DNA from 3 places in the Endozoicomonas sp. GU-1 genome. Region 3 is predicted to be linked to each of the others. Evidence: predicted binding sites of a transcription regulator. Region 3 holds the regulator's gene; each other region holds the start of a gene.
What was found. Region 3 encodes FliA, which starts transcription of late flagellar genes. Its sites were predicted from a motif close to CTAAAGTTNNNNNNNNNNCNGCCGATA; they were not measured.
Positions count from the first base shown of each region.

Region 1 (4,997 bases), 2.7 Mb from region 3:
CCGCAAGCCAGCCCGGGGCATTCGCTGAGGGCGGTTCCACCGAAGTCGTTTTAAATAGCGATGTTTCTCTTGAGGAAGAAGCATCGGCAATCTACCTGGTACCAGAAGGCGTGTCGTTATCAGAAGTGGTATCGGCGATTAATGGTGTTGGCGCGACACCAACAGACCTGATGTCAATTCTGGAAGCTTTAAAGGCGGCGGGCGCTCTGGAAGCAGAGTTAATCGTGATTTAAGCCTTACTGCAATATTAGAGAAGGAACTCAAATGCTCTCAGGTATTAATCCAACGTTTGATATGTCTGTATCTGCCAATTCGTCCGCTGAAAAGGTTGAGGATATCGAGTCTGCCGCCAAGGCGTTTGAATCCTTGTTTGTTAATGAATTGCTGAAAAGTATGCGTAAAGCGAATGAAGCCATGATGGCAGGCAGTGAGCTGCCCATGATGAGTAAAGACACTCAGTTTTTCCACTCCATGTTTGATTCTCAGTTAGCAGAACATTTGAGTGCCAGCGGCGGGCTTGGTATTGCCCAGGCCCTGATCAGGCAGCTGGGTGATTGAGAGCCTTGAGGTAAAGGTGTTCAAGAACCCTCTTTCACTGGTCGACAGCCTCCCAGAGCAGAAGACAAAATTCCGGAAGCCACCATGAGTTTGACTCAAATTGCGACCTCAGGATTACTGGCCAGTCAGAAAGCACTGAATGTTGCCAGTAATAACATCGCGAACGCCGAGACTGAAGGATATAGCCGACAGACGGTCCAATACAGCCCTACCTATACGTTATACCCCGGAACCGGCGCTCTGGGTACAGGCGTGAATACCAGTGCCGTTAATCGTATTACCAGCAGCTTTCTGACTGCCCAGATGTGGGAGAGTCAGTCCCTGGCCAGTGAAAGTAATATCCATGCTCAGTACCTGAACGATCTTGATCAATGGCTGGGTAATGAGAATACGTCGTTATCGAAAGGTTTTGAGCAATTTTTTTCAGCACTGAATGGCAGTTCCGTCGACCCTTACGCTTTAAGTGCACGACAGGTGGTAATAGCCGAGAGTGTCGGGCTCGCTGAACGCTTTAACACCCTGTATGCCCAGTTACAGGGGCAGGCGACCATGGTTGGCCAGCAACTGAATGCGGCAGCGGATCAGGCCAATGGTTTGCTGGCTAACATTGCGGCATTTAATGATCAGCTGCGTTCTTTATCCACAGGCAACCAGCCTGCCAATGAAATACTGGACCAGAGAGACCAGGCCATTCGTGACCTGTCTGAGTTGGTATCGGTTAATGTACTGGAGCAGTCGGATGGCTCATACAGCCTGTATATGAAGTCTGGCCAGCCGCTTATTCTGGGTAATCAATTCAATGCACTTAGCGTCAATGGTCAGGTAGATGCAGCCAATGGATTTCAATTACAGCTCAATACCGGCAATTCTGAAATTCCGATTACGGGTGATCCCGGAGGTGTCATAGGCGGCCTGATGACTTACCAGTCGGAAGAGCTTGTTCAGGCCCGCAATGAGCTGGGACGTCTGGCAGTAATGATTACCAGTGGAATTAATGACCAGTTGCAGGCTGGAGAAGACTTGAATGGTAATCCGGGAGCAGCATTATTCAATGACCTGACGACACCGGTTGGTGCTGTCATGGCGCTGGATATGTCATCGACCGCGGTTTCTGCATTAACGGTGGTTAATACCAATCAGTTACAGGCCAGTGAATATGATTTCCGGGTAGATAATTCCGGTAATTACAGTCTGGTGCGCAGGTCCGACGGTGCTCAGGTTGCTGCTGGTGTCTTGACTGGCTCAGGCACTGATACTATTGCTTTTGATGGTGTTGAAATCCGTGTGGACGGTACCGCAACAGACCAGCTTTATCGTTTATCACCGGTACGTTTCGGTGCCAGAGAGATCCAGACTGCCCTGACGGATCCTGCTGCCCTGGCATTTTCTGCTCCTGGCAGTGGCGTGGGGGATAACAGTAACCTGCTGGAACTGGTGGCCATTCAATCCAAAGGGTTGCTCAATAATGGCCAGAGCACATTGATGACTGCTTATTCAGGATTTGTGGGTGATATCGCTGTGCAAACCGCTCGGATAAAAACAGAGGCTGATGGTGGACAGGCCCTGTTAAGTCAGGCGGAAGCTGCCGTCAGTACCTACAGTGGCGTTAATCTGGATGAAGAAGCGGCCAGTATTCTTCGCTTCCAGCAGCTTTACAGTGCTAATGCCAGAGTGATATCGGTGGCTCGCACCACCTTTGATGCTTTGCTGGCCATGTTCTGACTAGGAGCCTGTCCGAGAATAGACTGCCCTACTGCGGTGGCAGCAAATTGGTCTAAAAAGCCGGAAATTTTTAGCAAATAGAACCACTATGCACTAAAAATTTCCGACTTTTTATCCTCAATTTTCTGCCATCCTCGCTACGGGCGCTATTCTCGGACAGGCTCCTAGGCTCATTAAAAAACACAGACTGGAGAAAACCGTTCCAGGGAGAAGGAGCCATGAGGATAAGTACCGGTAACTTTAATAGAGTGATGCTGCAGGTCATGCAGCATACTATGACGGACCTGGCAAAAACTTCAGATCAGTTATCAACAGGCAAACGAATTCTTCAGCCTTCAGATGATGCCATTGATACCGTAAAGGTCTTGCAACTGAATAATGAACTGACAGCCATCGGTCAGTTTGAAGATAATATCAGCTCCGCTACTGGCTGGCTGCAGCAGCAGGATGCGCTTTACAGCGGCATGAATGATTTACTGTTAAGAGCAAGGGATCTCCTGTTACAAGCGGCCAATGGCACACAGAGCGGTGCTGACCTTAAGTCACTGGCAACAGAGTTAAGCTCTTTGAATGAATCGCTGCTTAGCCTTGCCAATTATCAGACGGCAGACGGTCAGTATCTGTTTTCTGGTACGACCACAAACCAGCAACCGGTGGTTCAAACCGTTGGAGATTATGCCTACAACGGCAACAACCAGTTCCGCCAGGTGGCCATCAGTGGCTCTGCACAGGTTCAGATTACTCAGCCCGGCAACGAACTGTTCTTTGATAACTCTGCTACACCTCCCCTGGACAGTATTTTTGATGCATTAACGACCGCAGTGTCTGAGCTGAATAATCCAGTCAATCTGTCAACGGTTCTTGCTGATACCATGACCTGGGTTGATGCAACCATGGAGCGTATTGGCACGGCACAAACCCGCAGCGGCAGTGACCTGAACCTGTTGGATCGAATTTCAGAAAGTCACGCTGACATTCGCCTTTTTGCCGAACAGTTGAAATCTAACCTTGAAGATATTGATATGGTTGAAGCGACGACCCGGTTAAATCAGCAGCAGTTGATTCTTACTGCCAGCCAGCAGGTCTATGCCAGTATCAAACAGCTATCTCTATTCAACTACTTAACCTGATCGCCTTCGGTAAACCGGATTTAATCCAGAGGTGATAGTCTCTGGTCATTTAAGATTTTGAATACTCTTGCCGATGTTTGTACAGAACGTTTTCGGGGGAGTGCAGTTATGTCCAGCATAAAAGGCCCAGGTGGAAAAAAGACGGGAGCAGTCAACAGCTCAAAGGTTCGTGTAGAAAAAAGTGCCGCTGTAGACCGTTCTCCCCGGGTAGCCGAAGACCGTTTAAATGTAAGCGCCTCGGCCCAGCAAATTGATGAACTTTTTCAGCAACTGGCTGACCTGGAAGATGTCAATGCAGCCAGAGTCAAAAGTGTTCGTGAGTCGATTAAAAAGGGCAACTTTCCCATTGATTACCAGCGGCTCGCTGACAAAATTCTGGAACTTTCTGATGAACTCAACTCAGAGAATGACGACTGATGCAAAAAACGCGAGTGATGCCTCAGCTCGCCAGCCAGCAGGTGTTGATGGTGGATTAGAAGACCTTGGTCAGAAAATGCTGGGTAATATTCAGGATGCCCTGGCGTTATCGAGAAAGCTGGAGCGAGTTCTGGAGTCCGTTCATCAGAAAATGCTGGAACGTAATATTACCGCCCTTGAACACTCTCTGGAAACACAGATTCAACTACTCAATATGCTGCAAATGAACGGGGCTCTTCGGGAGCACTATCTCAAACCTTTGGGACTCAGCCCGGATCAGCAGGGCATGTCACACTTCTTCTCTCTTGTAAATCAGCAACCGGCAAATGCCTCAACAGTTAATCGACAGGCCCTGAATAAATACTGGGTCCAATTAGAGGGATCTGCGAATCGTTGTCAGCAGATCAACAGCGCTAATGGACGTCTACTGGCCAGATTGTCAGCAAGTACAAGAAAAATCATCGCGTTAACTTTTTCCGGGCAGACAGCCGCTACTTATGATCAGAATGGCCTGACTGTGAATTCAATGGCGGAATAATGCAGCATATCGTACATGGGATTGTGTTAAGCCTGCTCTTTCAGGCTTTTTTTATTCTCGCTGATGATCTGTACCCTCATGATCTTTCTGATACCCGTTGGCATCATTCCGGTAATCGCTTCTTCTGTTTGCTGAAAAACCAAGTGCCCGGTTTGGGTGACGTCAGTTTGACCGCTGAAGCAGGCGACAGGGAAACGCTTTCTATGGTCCCTGACCCATTCTCGGATAATGACAGGCAAGTCACTGTTTTGCTGGCATCGTCACCCTGGCAGGCGATAACGGATGATCGGGTGGTTGCCCGTACCCGACTTTATAAGGGGGACCCGCTTAGCATTCATCTCAATACATTGGCCCTGATGAAAGCTTTCCAGCAGGGAAAGCAGCTGAAATTGCAGATTACCACAGAGGCCAGCAAAGATATTGTTATTCAGGTTACTCCGCTGGAGATTCAGCAGGTTGCTGAGCAGTTTTACCGCTGTATGGATGATTTACTTTTGCTCAGCTTTGACCAGGCTGAACATAATACCTTCTACTACTCCTCGGGGAAGCTGCGCCTGGATGCCCGGCAGCGTGAACTGCTCACTCATATTGCCGAATATGTGATGGCCGACCCGTCTGTTCAGCAAATCACC
Region 1 is NZ_CP114771.1:4,764,544-4,769,540, forward strand. Features, by position in the region: gene O3276_RS19745 (flagellar basal body P-ring protein FlgI) at 1-233, shown strand, start outside; gene O3276_RS19750 (rod-binding protein) at 265-558, shown strand; gene flgK (flagellar hook-associated protein FlgK) at 643-2,280, shown strand; gene flgL (flagellar hook-associated protein FlgL) at 2,499-3,410, shown strand; gene flgM (flagellar biosynthesis anti-sigma factor FlgM) at 3,519-3,827, shown strand; gene O3276_RS19770 (flagellar protein FlgN) at 3,799-4,365, shown strand; gene O3276_RS19775 (MotY family protein) at 4,365-4,997, shown strand, end outside.
Region 1: a site for FliA is predicted at 3,460-3,486, ahead of flgM (flagellar biosynthesis anti-sigma factor FlgM). Genes of this name have one in related genera too.

Region 2 (4,997 bases), 2.8 Mb from region 3:
CTGGTGGATCAAGCCGGATTTCCAGCCCGGTCTCACCTTTTCTGAGCATCTGGATCAGTTCAGTGCCCAGGCGTTGAGGCGATAGTGACTGAGGGAAAATGACTTCCCTGTGAGAAATGGCCTTCTGTTGCAGAGTCTCAGTATTGGCTTCAACCGAAGCAGGCACATGCAGTTTTCCCCCATGAGACACCTGATTCCCATGAATGGGTTCAGCTTCTGAGAACGGAGTCAAATTGAAATGTGCCTGCTCTCGAATCTTTACCTGGCTGATAAGAGGATGAACTTCTGGCAAAAAGGGATCAGCTGCCTTAGTCACAATACCTTGCGGCTGTTCCGTTTGGCTGAAAGCATCATTCGGCAGAGCTGCGCCCTGGCCATGGATACCATTTAGCGTTTTTGAATCACCGGTAAAGAGCGTTCTAGCAATGAATAATGGCTCACTCCCAGAGCCTCTCAATTGAGCTTGAGACAGCTGCCTTGAGCTATTGCCTGGCAACATCGTTTGATTGCTGATGTCCGCTACCGTCCGGAGTCCTTGATTTCGGCCATCCGCCAATTCTGCGACCTCTGGAGATACCGGGTATTGGCTTACCGCACCTGCACGAACAGAATCAGCCCCTTGCAGACTTATTTGTGTTGAAAATGCCCGACCAATATCTGACGAAGCAAGGTCAGAACAGGATGCCTTGCCAAGATGCATTATCGCAGGAGTGAAAGAACCTGCTGACAAGGCGGGCTGCCCCCCATAAGGTTCTAACGGTTGTTCAAGCTCACCATTCCGGGGCATCAGCTGCTCTGGAAAAGCAGGCAGGACGTCTGTCAACCCATTGGTATTTCCAGAAGCATCCATTTGCTGATAAATCCGATGAAACAACAAATGTTGGTCACCAGAAGGAGCCTGGTGCTGCGGCACTGCTGGCACAGGGAGGTTCGTAGCGGGCAAATGCTGAATTGCTGCCATTACAACCTTCGGAAATTACTGGCTCGCTGATAGCTGGAAAGTGCCAGACTATCCTTTCGAGTTTTTTTGATCACCGACAGGCTATCAGCCCGGTGTCGGCTACATACCTGCATCAGGGCGCTGCACAATACCTGTACTCTGGCGAGGGCCCCCTGAACCGGGGGCTGATTGGTTACACCGGCATCCGACATCTGTTGAAAAAATCCCTGCAAATCCTGATTAACAGCCATCATCCGATCCCAGTCTTTTGATTCCAGAGATGCTTCAAGATCCAGTTCAAAGGATCTCAGCTTATCGACATAATCAGTCACGGAGAGGTTATGCTCTTTCATTTTTAACCTGCGCTGGCTACCGCATTGTCTTCAACAGTACCGTTAACAACCGACTGCCACCCCTCTCTGATCTCTCCCATCAATCCGGAGACTTCATCAATCATGGTCACATCATTACTGGCATTGGCTTCGGTCAGTCGTTTGATGCAGTACTGATAAAGTCCCTGCAAATTACCCGCCAGTTCACCGCCTTTCTCATGGTCAAGGGACTGTTCCAGCACCAGCAGGATATCTATGGATAAATTAATTCGGTCAACCTTCTTACTCAGGTCTTGTTCTTCCATGTAGTGACGGGCTTTTGCCAGTGTCTCCATCAACTTATTAAACAGTGTTGCTACCAGCTGCTCGGGCTTTGCCACTTCCACTGAAGCCCGCTGCTGCTGTTGATAGGCGCTGATCCCTGGCCGCTTCATACATGCTCCGTATTTACTGGTTATTGTTGTTGATGGACGTCAGATTGTTGGTCAGCCACTGACTGGTGCCGTTTAACGAGGCCAGCAGGTTTTCCATGGCGAGGAATTGTTGCTGGTAGTAGCTTTGTGTTCGTTCCAGGCGCAGTTCAAGATCGGCCCGATCATCATTGATGTCACTCAATGATTCATTAATACGTTTTTCCCTGTCAGCCAGAGCGCCATCGGTTCCCAGAAAACCTGCCAGCCTCTCCTCCAGCCGTGCCATTAACCCACTGTCGCCAGCAAGTGCTGAAGCCAGTTCATCAAAGTTACGGTTTAGAGCATCATCCAGACGACTGTTATCAATAGAAAGCTCACCAGTACCGGTGGTTTTCAGGCCAAGGTCACCCAGAGTTCGAAAGGGATCCCCGTCATCACCAAACAGCTGGCTCAGCTCCCGACGAAGCTGTGACTCCAGCAAACGGGTCTGGGCATCCCCATTAAGGGCTCCGGCGGATACACCATTGTAATCCGTTAACTGGTCAAACGTGGTTTTGAGGGTATTCCAGGTATCAACAAATGACTGGATGGACGTTTTAACGCCATCTTTATCCAAGGTGACGTCCAGTGTGACTGAATTAGAGGAAGACGCTTTAAGATCAATCGTGACTCCATCCACCAGGTTTTCCAGGGTATTATCTGGCGAGGTCACTGTGATGGCAGAAGCACCACTGCCAAATGCAATCATGGCATCCTGAGCAGACTGCAGCTCAGTGAACGCACCAAGGGCTGCGGTGCCACCTGTCAGGCCGCTGAAATCACTGCTGATGGCATAATCTGCACCACTTTCACGGCTGGTGAGCATTAACCGTTGCTGGTCACTGTCGTTAATAATGACGGCCTGAATGCTGTTGTTATCTGCTGAGCTGTTGATGGCGTCCCGCAGCCCGGTGAGTGTGTCACTGCCTGCTGCAATAGTGACTGAGAAGGTTTCACCATTGACGGTGAAGATGGCGGTGCCCGAGCCTATGCTGGCATCATCGGCTATGGCCTGAGAGGCCAATTGATGACGGCTGGCCATTTGCTCCACGGTAAAGGTGTAACTGCCTTGTGCTGCAGAGCTGGTCACAGAAGCCCCTATTAAAGTTTCGTCACTGATGTTGAAAGCTCGTGGGCTAAAACCATTAACGGAATTCAACGATTCAATCTGGCTCTGAAAAGACTCCAGGGATGATTTCAGGGACGCAACTGCAGAGAGTTCAACCCGATAGGCCTCTTCACTCCGGTTTAGCCGGGATTCAGTAGGAGCCCGCTCAGCATTGACCAGGGCGGTAACCAAAGAATTGACATCCAGCCCGGAATAAAGACCTGAAACACTGAACATAATCAGCCCCTGATTAAATTACTATCTGTTTGATGTCGGCGCTGCTTTTGAAACATAAAGAACGGGAGCAAAAGCTCCCGTTGAAATAAACGAAACCACTGCCCACAACTTAACGGAGCAGAGACAGTACGTTCTGAGGAATAGCATTGGCCTGGGCCAGAATTGCTGTACCGGCTTGCTGCATTACCTGAGAACTGCTCAATTTGGCTGTTTCTTTAGCAAAATCAGCATCCATCACCCTGCTACGTGAAGCAGTTAGATTTTCACGGATATTAGAAAGATTATTGATCGTAGAGCTTAGACGATTTTGTATTGCACCCAGACTAGCCCGCTGAGTATCAACATCCTGAAGAGCCGTATCAATAGCTGTAACAGCTGCCGCTGCCCCCGTAGTAATATCCAGTGCCGTCAAATCAGCCCCAGCATTACCAAAATTATCAGAGACAAAGTTGTCGAACGTTACAGCGATTGTATTGTCCGCAGTTACATCAGTCCCAACAATAATGTTGATGGTGGCATTTGCTCCATTCAGCATTTTCTTTTCATTAAATTCGGTCGTATCGGCAATACGGTCTAACTCCAGAACCAAAGCATCAAACTCAGCATCCAAAGCACTAACATCTTCAGCTCCATATGTGCCAGTAGAAGCTTGTAGAGCCAAGTCTCTCATACGCTGCAGGCTGACAGTCATTTCCTCCATAGCTCCCTCAGCAGTCTGAGCCAAGGAAATACCATCATTAGCGTTACGAATGGCAACTGACATGCCATTTACTTGTGTCTGCATTCTATTGGCAATCTGCAGACCTGCAGCATCATCCTTAGCACTGTTGATACGAAGCCCTGAAGAAAGGCGCTGCATAGCGCTCTGCAGACCACCTTCGGTACGCATCAGCTGACGCTGGGCATTCATTGAAAAAGTATTGGTATTTACGGTCATTGCCATTGTTTATTTCTCCATCCATGGATATTCGCTATGAAACTTCAGCGATATTTCTGTTCTTTATAGTTTTAAGAAACGCTGAACCCCACTATTCGGTGACCGCCTGAATCCACTTAAACAAATTAATGATTTTTTTCAGTCGTTTTTAGATTAAAAAAATGATTTTATATATCTTTGTATAAATAAATGGGCCAACAACCCGGAACAGAGCAAGGAGAGCCCATGACACCGGAAGTTGTGGCGGACCTTTTCAAAGACGCACTGACCCTGATCGTTATCATGGTGTCAGTCATCATACTCCCCGGCATGCTGGTGGGTCTGGTGATCAGCACCATTCAGGCCGCCACCCAGATCAATGAACAGACACTGAGCTTTCTGCCACGACTGCTGGCCACCCTGATTACCATTGGCCTGGCAGGCAACTGGCTGATTCAGGAGTCTATGGATCTGTTTATCCGGCTTTATGAGCTGGTCCCGGAGCTGCTGGCCTGATGATCGGGTTTACCTTCAGCGAGCTGACCGGCTGGCTTGGTCAGTACTTCTGGCCCCTGTTTCGGGTTGCCGCGCTGTTGATGACCATGCCCATGGTCAGCAGTCAGGTGGTTGCCCCCAGAATACGCCTGCTGATGGCATTGGCCATTTCCTTTCTGATAGCCCCATTACTGCCCGCTGTTCCTGCCGTGGAGCCTATATCAGGAGCAGCTCTGCTGATTACCCTGCAACAATTGGCCATCGGCTTTGCCATGGGATTAATCCTGCAAATTTATTTTGCCATCTTCACCTCTGCGGGTGAGCTGGTTTCCATGCAGATGGGGCTGGGCATGTCGGTGATGATCGATCCGATCAACGGTGTTCAGATTCCTATTATCAGTCAGCTGTTTCAACTGCTGAGTTTCCTGATGTTTCTGGCCTTGGACGGGCATCTTGTGGCCATTACCATCATCATTGAGAGCTTCACCATCCTGCCAGTGGCACCGCTTGATCTCTC
Region 2 is NZ_CP114771.1:4,785,742-4,790,738, reverse strand. Features, by position in the region: gene O3276_RS19895 (flagellar hook-length control protein FliK) at 1-961, opposite strand, end outside; gene O3276_RS19890 (hypothetical protein) at 961-1,293, opposite strand; gene fliS (flagellar export chaperone FliS) at 1,296-1,706, opposite strand; gene fliD (flagellar filament capping protein FliD) at 1,720-3,069, opposite strand; gene O3276_RS19875 (flagellin N-terminal helical domain-containing protein) at 3,179-4,012, opposite strand; gene O3276_RS19870 (flagellar biosynthetic protein FliQ) at 4,232-4,501, shown strand; gene fliR (flagellar biosynthetic protein FliR) at 4,501-4,997, shown strand, end outside.
Region 2: a site for FliA is predicted at 3,103-3,129, ahead of fliD (flagellar filament capping protein FliD). Genes of this name have one in related genera too.

Region 3 (4,997 bases):
GATGAAGGGTATTCCACCAATCCACCGAAAACTTGATGATCGGGATGTTGACCACCCCCACCAGGCTGAGAATGGCGCAGGCTTTTGCGGCGGCCTCTGTGGTGTGGATAGCACCGCGCAGGGCGATAATACCGATATAGAGAAAGAGCAGAATCAGCATGGAGGTCAGGCGGGCATCCCATACCCACCAGGTGCCCCAGGTCGGTTGTCCCCAGATGGCTCCGGTAACCAGAGAGAGTATGCAGAAGGAAGCCCCGACAGGTGCCATGACTTTCAGCGCCATATCTGCCAGTTTGATTCGCCAGATCAGGGTCACAGCAGCGGCGGTTGCCATCATCATATAGATCGACTGGGCAAGGAACGAAGCAGGCACATGGATAAAGATGATGCGGTAACTGTTGCCCTGCAGGTAATCCGGAGGGGTAAACGCCAGCCCCCAGACCAGCGCCACCAATATCAGCACCAGGGAGGACACCTGAAGCCAGGGCAACCACTTACCGCTGATATCATAAAACCACTTGGGAGAACCCAACTTATGAAAAAACGTCCAGTTCATACTCTTGTTCTACTTACTGAGGCCGCCACCAATGCGGCCTGATTTTGCAGGGATTCTCTGCAGGCAGAGAGTGCTGGAAATCTCTTCACTTTTCAAGAAATTGCCTGAATAAAGACACGTCTCTTTACCGTAGAACCATATTCATTACTCATTAATTACCCTTAATGCCCCGGCAATCGCCAGTGGTGCCAGACAGATCCCAAGTATCAGGAACACAGACAACCAGAGAATATGACCTGTATACGGCATGTTTTGCATTGCAGCACTAACGGCCCCTGTGGCAAAAATCAGCACCGGTATGTAAAGCGGTAACGAAAGCAGGGTCAACAACACGCCGCCACGTTGGACTTTTACCGTTAAGGCAGCACCGATGGCTCCTGCCAGACTGAGTACTGGTGTACCCAATAACAGCGTCATCATAAGAGGAGAAAAAGCTTCTGATGGCAGATGTAACATAATGGCCAGCAATGGTGCCATTAGTGTTAAACAAAAACCGCTGGTTAACCAGTGACTGAACACCTTGGCCAATACCAGTAAGGGCAGCGGGTGTGGCGACATCAGTAATTGGTCCAACGCCCCGTCGTCCTGATCGCTTTTAAACAATGAGTCCAGCGACAGCAAAACAGCCAATAGAGCACCAATCCAGATAATGCCTGCTGCCAGTTCTGACAACACCTCCCGATCCGGCGCAATACCAAGGGGAAACAAAGTAGCCACCATCAGAAAGAACGCCATGGGATTAATGGCCTGACCGGGTGACCGGAACGTGAGCGTCAGGTCCCGGCGAATCAGGGCCAGGCAGGCTGAGAAACCGCGCATGGATGGCTGGTCAACCCTGAACATCTTGCCCCCTCTCACCATCAGCACTCCTTTCTTCGCCAAAGTGCTCCACATTCAACTTACGCAGCTTTCCCTGACGATCATTCAAGGGTTGATGGCTGGTAACCAGCACCATACCTCCCTGATGGGTGTGCTCATCAAAAAGTCTCTCCAGCCAGGAGACACCGTCAATATCAATCGCCGTGAATGGTTCATCGAGAATCCAGAGCCGTGCCGGGCTGGCAATCAACCCGGCAAACGCCACCCGCCTTAACTGCCCGGCGGATAGATGGCTACAGGGAATATCTTCATAACCGGCAAGCTGGACCCGATCAAGGGCAGCGAGCAATACTTCCCGATTGATGATGGTATTGGCCAGCCTGGCTCGCCAGACAAGGTTTTCAAGAGGTGTCAGATCCAGTTTCAGCCCTGGTTTATGGCCAAGAAAAAAACAGTCAAGACGAAAGTCAGCATACACTGCCGATAAAGGCTGGTCGTTCCAGAAAATATCGCCACTCAAACTGGATGAAAAGCCAGCAATGATGCGAAGCAGCGATGTTTTACCAGCACCGTTGCGCCCCTCAATCTGGAGTATTTCTCCACTACCAAGCTGAAAGGACAGGTTACTGAACAGCAGCCTGTCGTCCCGCTCACAGCTCAACTGAACCACATTAAGCAAAGCGAACTCCTGAATCCAAAAGCGTGTATCGCCGAGACCCTGATTCGCAAAGCAGCACAGCCATGAGCAATGAAAAGCCCTGCTTTCCAAGATGTCCCTATATAGCGTTGGTTGGCGATTATATCAGGAAATTTTACTGACTGCGGAGGTAAATAGTGTTCATTAACAGTATTGAAGAAGCCTTGGAAGGGCTCAGGCATACCGATCTTCACTCCCATTAGAGAAAGTGAAGATAGAAGGCATTTGAAAACGGATACAGAAGGAAAGTATTTGAAAGAAGCAAGGCGTTGTTACTGCGCCATAACCCCTGTGGTGTAGGACTCACCCACGACATCAGACTTCAATGTCACCGGATAATCCAGGGCTAACCAGGAGTAATAACCGTCCCTGAGAAAAAACACCCGTTCATAACCCCATAATGCGGCCAGATAACTGCCAATAGCCCCTCTCATATGGTATGTGCTGTTTCCGTAGATCACGATGGGAGTCTCTTTTCCAGAACCCCCGGCACCAGCAGCTGACGAAACCCCCCCCCTTAGATCAAGGCTGTGAGATCCGTCTACGTGTCCATATTGCCACTGTTGATAGGGACGCACATCGATAAACAGCGCACCAATATCATGAAGGCGTTTTGCCTGGTGGGTATTGATGGTAATCACACCATTAATTTCTTCTGGTGCTTCTTCCTGAGCCGGAAGAATAAAGGAGAGTGCCGACAACAGAATGGCGGCCGAGATAGAAATCCATTTCATATTATGCAGGTCCGTTATTAAACAACTTAATAAAAGAAGTATATGGAGCTAAGACCCACGCACTTGGAACAATAAGAAACTAAAAATAAAATGTTCAAAGCTATGCAGCATATAACCAGCATATATTTCTGAAAATAGATCAACTCAACTGAACGCTGTCAAAATCAAAAAAGAAAACGCCCCGATTCCCGACGCTTGACCATATTTTGTCACTGCCCTGTAAAAACGGTGTGGCTGAGACGTTAACTCAGCCAGTTTTGCAACCGTGACCTTAAACGCAGTGCAGCCTGAGAATGAATTTGGCTGACTCTTGATTCACTGACCCCTAACACTTTACCGATCTCTTTCAGATTCATCTCTTCATCGTAATAAAGCATCAATACCAGCTTTTCTCTTTCAGGCAGTTTATCAATAGCTTCAATCAGTGCTGTTTTAAATTTTTCTTCCTGAATATCTGCTGAGGGGCCCCTGTCACCTGAGCGAGCCTGCATTCTTGATTCTTCACTGTCAAATAACTCTTCATAACTAAAAAGACGACACCCTCTTAAATCACTCAGAATGGTGTAATACTCATCAATTTTCACATCAAGTTCTTTGGCGACTTCAGAATCCCGGGCATCTCTTCCCAATTTTGCTTCAACAACCTGAACCGCTTCAGTAATACGACGACTGTTGCGATATACTGATCTTGGTCCCCAGTCCCCTTTTCGAATTTCATCCAGCATTGCGCCACGAATTCGAATACCGGCAAACGTTTCAAAACTGGCACCTTTGGATGCATCATATTTTGAAGCTGCTTCAAGCAACCCAATCATTCCTGACTGGACCAGATCATCAATCTGAACACTGGCGGGCATTCTGGCGGCGAGATGATTGGCAATTCTTTTTACCAATGAGCGATGTTTTACCACCATCTCTTCCATGTTCAGTGTCGTTTTTTCTGCCGACTTGGTTTGCACATCCTGTGCTGTCTCTGTCATGATTAGATCCTCTCCTTGATCCTACCAGGCAAAAAGAATTCTATACGACCTTTTGGCTCAGGCACCGGTAATTTTGCTAGCTGATGTCCAATTCTGTGAAACGCTCTTGCAGCCCGACAATCGTTACTGACAGTCAACAGTGCCGACTGCTGTAATACCGCTTCACTTACAGCCTTATCATGTGGAATTGCACCCAGGTAGCTTAAAACTATCTGTTTGTCGTCTTTCAGATACTCCTGTAATTTCTCAAACTGTTTAGCACCGCCTCTTCTGCTGCTCACCAGATTAACAACAATATAAAACTGGTGAACATTGAAAACCCGGTACAGAAGCCTTATCTGTCGAACAGCATCAATAACAGACACGTCTTCCTGACTGACGACAACAACCACCTCTGTTGCCGCCTGAATGAGAGTTACATTATCCGGGGCCAGGCCCGGAGCCGTATCAATAATCAAAGTATCCAGATCTGACGCAAGATCATCCATGTCCTGAATCAACTCTACTGCCTGAATAATTTGAATACTGTCTTTCCAGTCTCCCTGAGCAGCCGGTGTAAATACCCTTACACCCGATGGACCATCCAACAGTCCTTTCTGCTGATGGCCCGAGCTCTCAGTAACGAACTCACCTTCAGCAGGCGATGAAAAAATAAAATCAGACGACAATTGTTCTTTTAAACCTTCTTCATTCATCCCGAGGGTGAACTCAACATCTGGTACAGAAAGATTACCATCCATCAAAACGACACGCTGACCCAGCTTTGCCATCGCCAGGGCAAGGTTTACTGCAACTACGGTTTTACCAACACCTCCTTTACATCCTGAAACCGCAATCACTCTTTTCTTTGCTTGCGCCATCGTTCTCACTTTAATTTTTCAATTGCTCAGAAAATGCATATAGAAAAACGACAAAATATACATATCAATGAACATGCCAACTTTGATTTGAAAAATAAAAACAGCCACCAAACCCCAAAAAAATACATAAAGAAAAATAAAAAAACACAACCGCCTGTTTTTTAACAACTTTCTAAAACAACACCGATTTCATTTCGCTATTTTTTTGACATAGATTAATTTTCGGTTGCTTTGAAAATATCTTGAACACTTTTTTGAACTTTCTAAAAAGATAGTTATTTGACAGTGTCACTTTATAGTGACGCAAAAATGGCAGCATTTGACCGACAAAACAGGGAAGAAAAAAATCAG
Region 3 is NZ_CP114771.1:2,021,972-2,026,968, forward strand. Features, by position in the region: gene O3276_RS08090 (heme ABC transporter permease) at 1-556, opposite strand, end outside; gene ccmB (heme exporter protein CcmB) at 701-1,417, opposite strand; gene ccmA (cytochrome c biogenesis heme-transporting ATPase CcmA) at 1,386-2,045, opposite strand; gene O3276_RS08105 (rhodanese-like domain-containing protein) at 2,345-2,806, opposite strand; gene O3276_RS08110 (RNA polymerase sigma factor FliA) at 3,049-3,786, opposite strand; gene O3276_RS08115 (MinD/ParA family ATP-binding protein) at 3,789-4,646, opposite strand.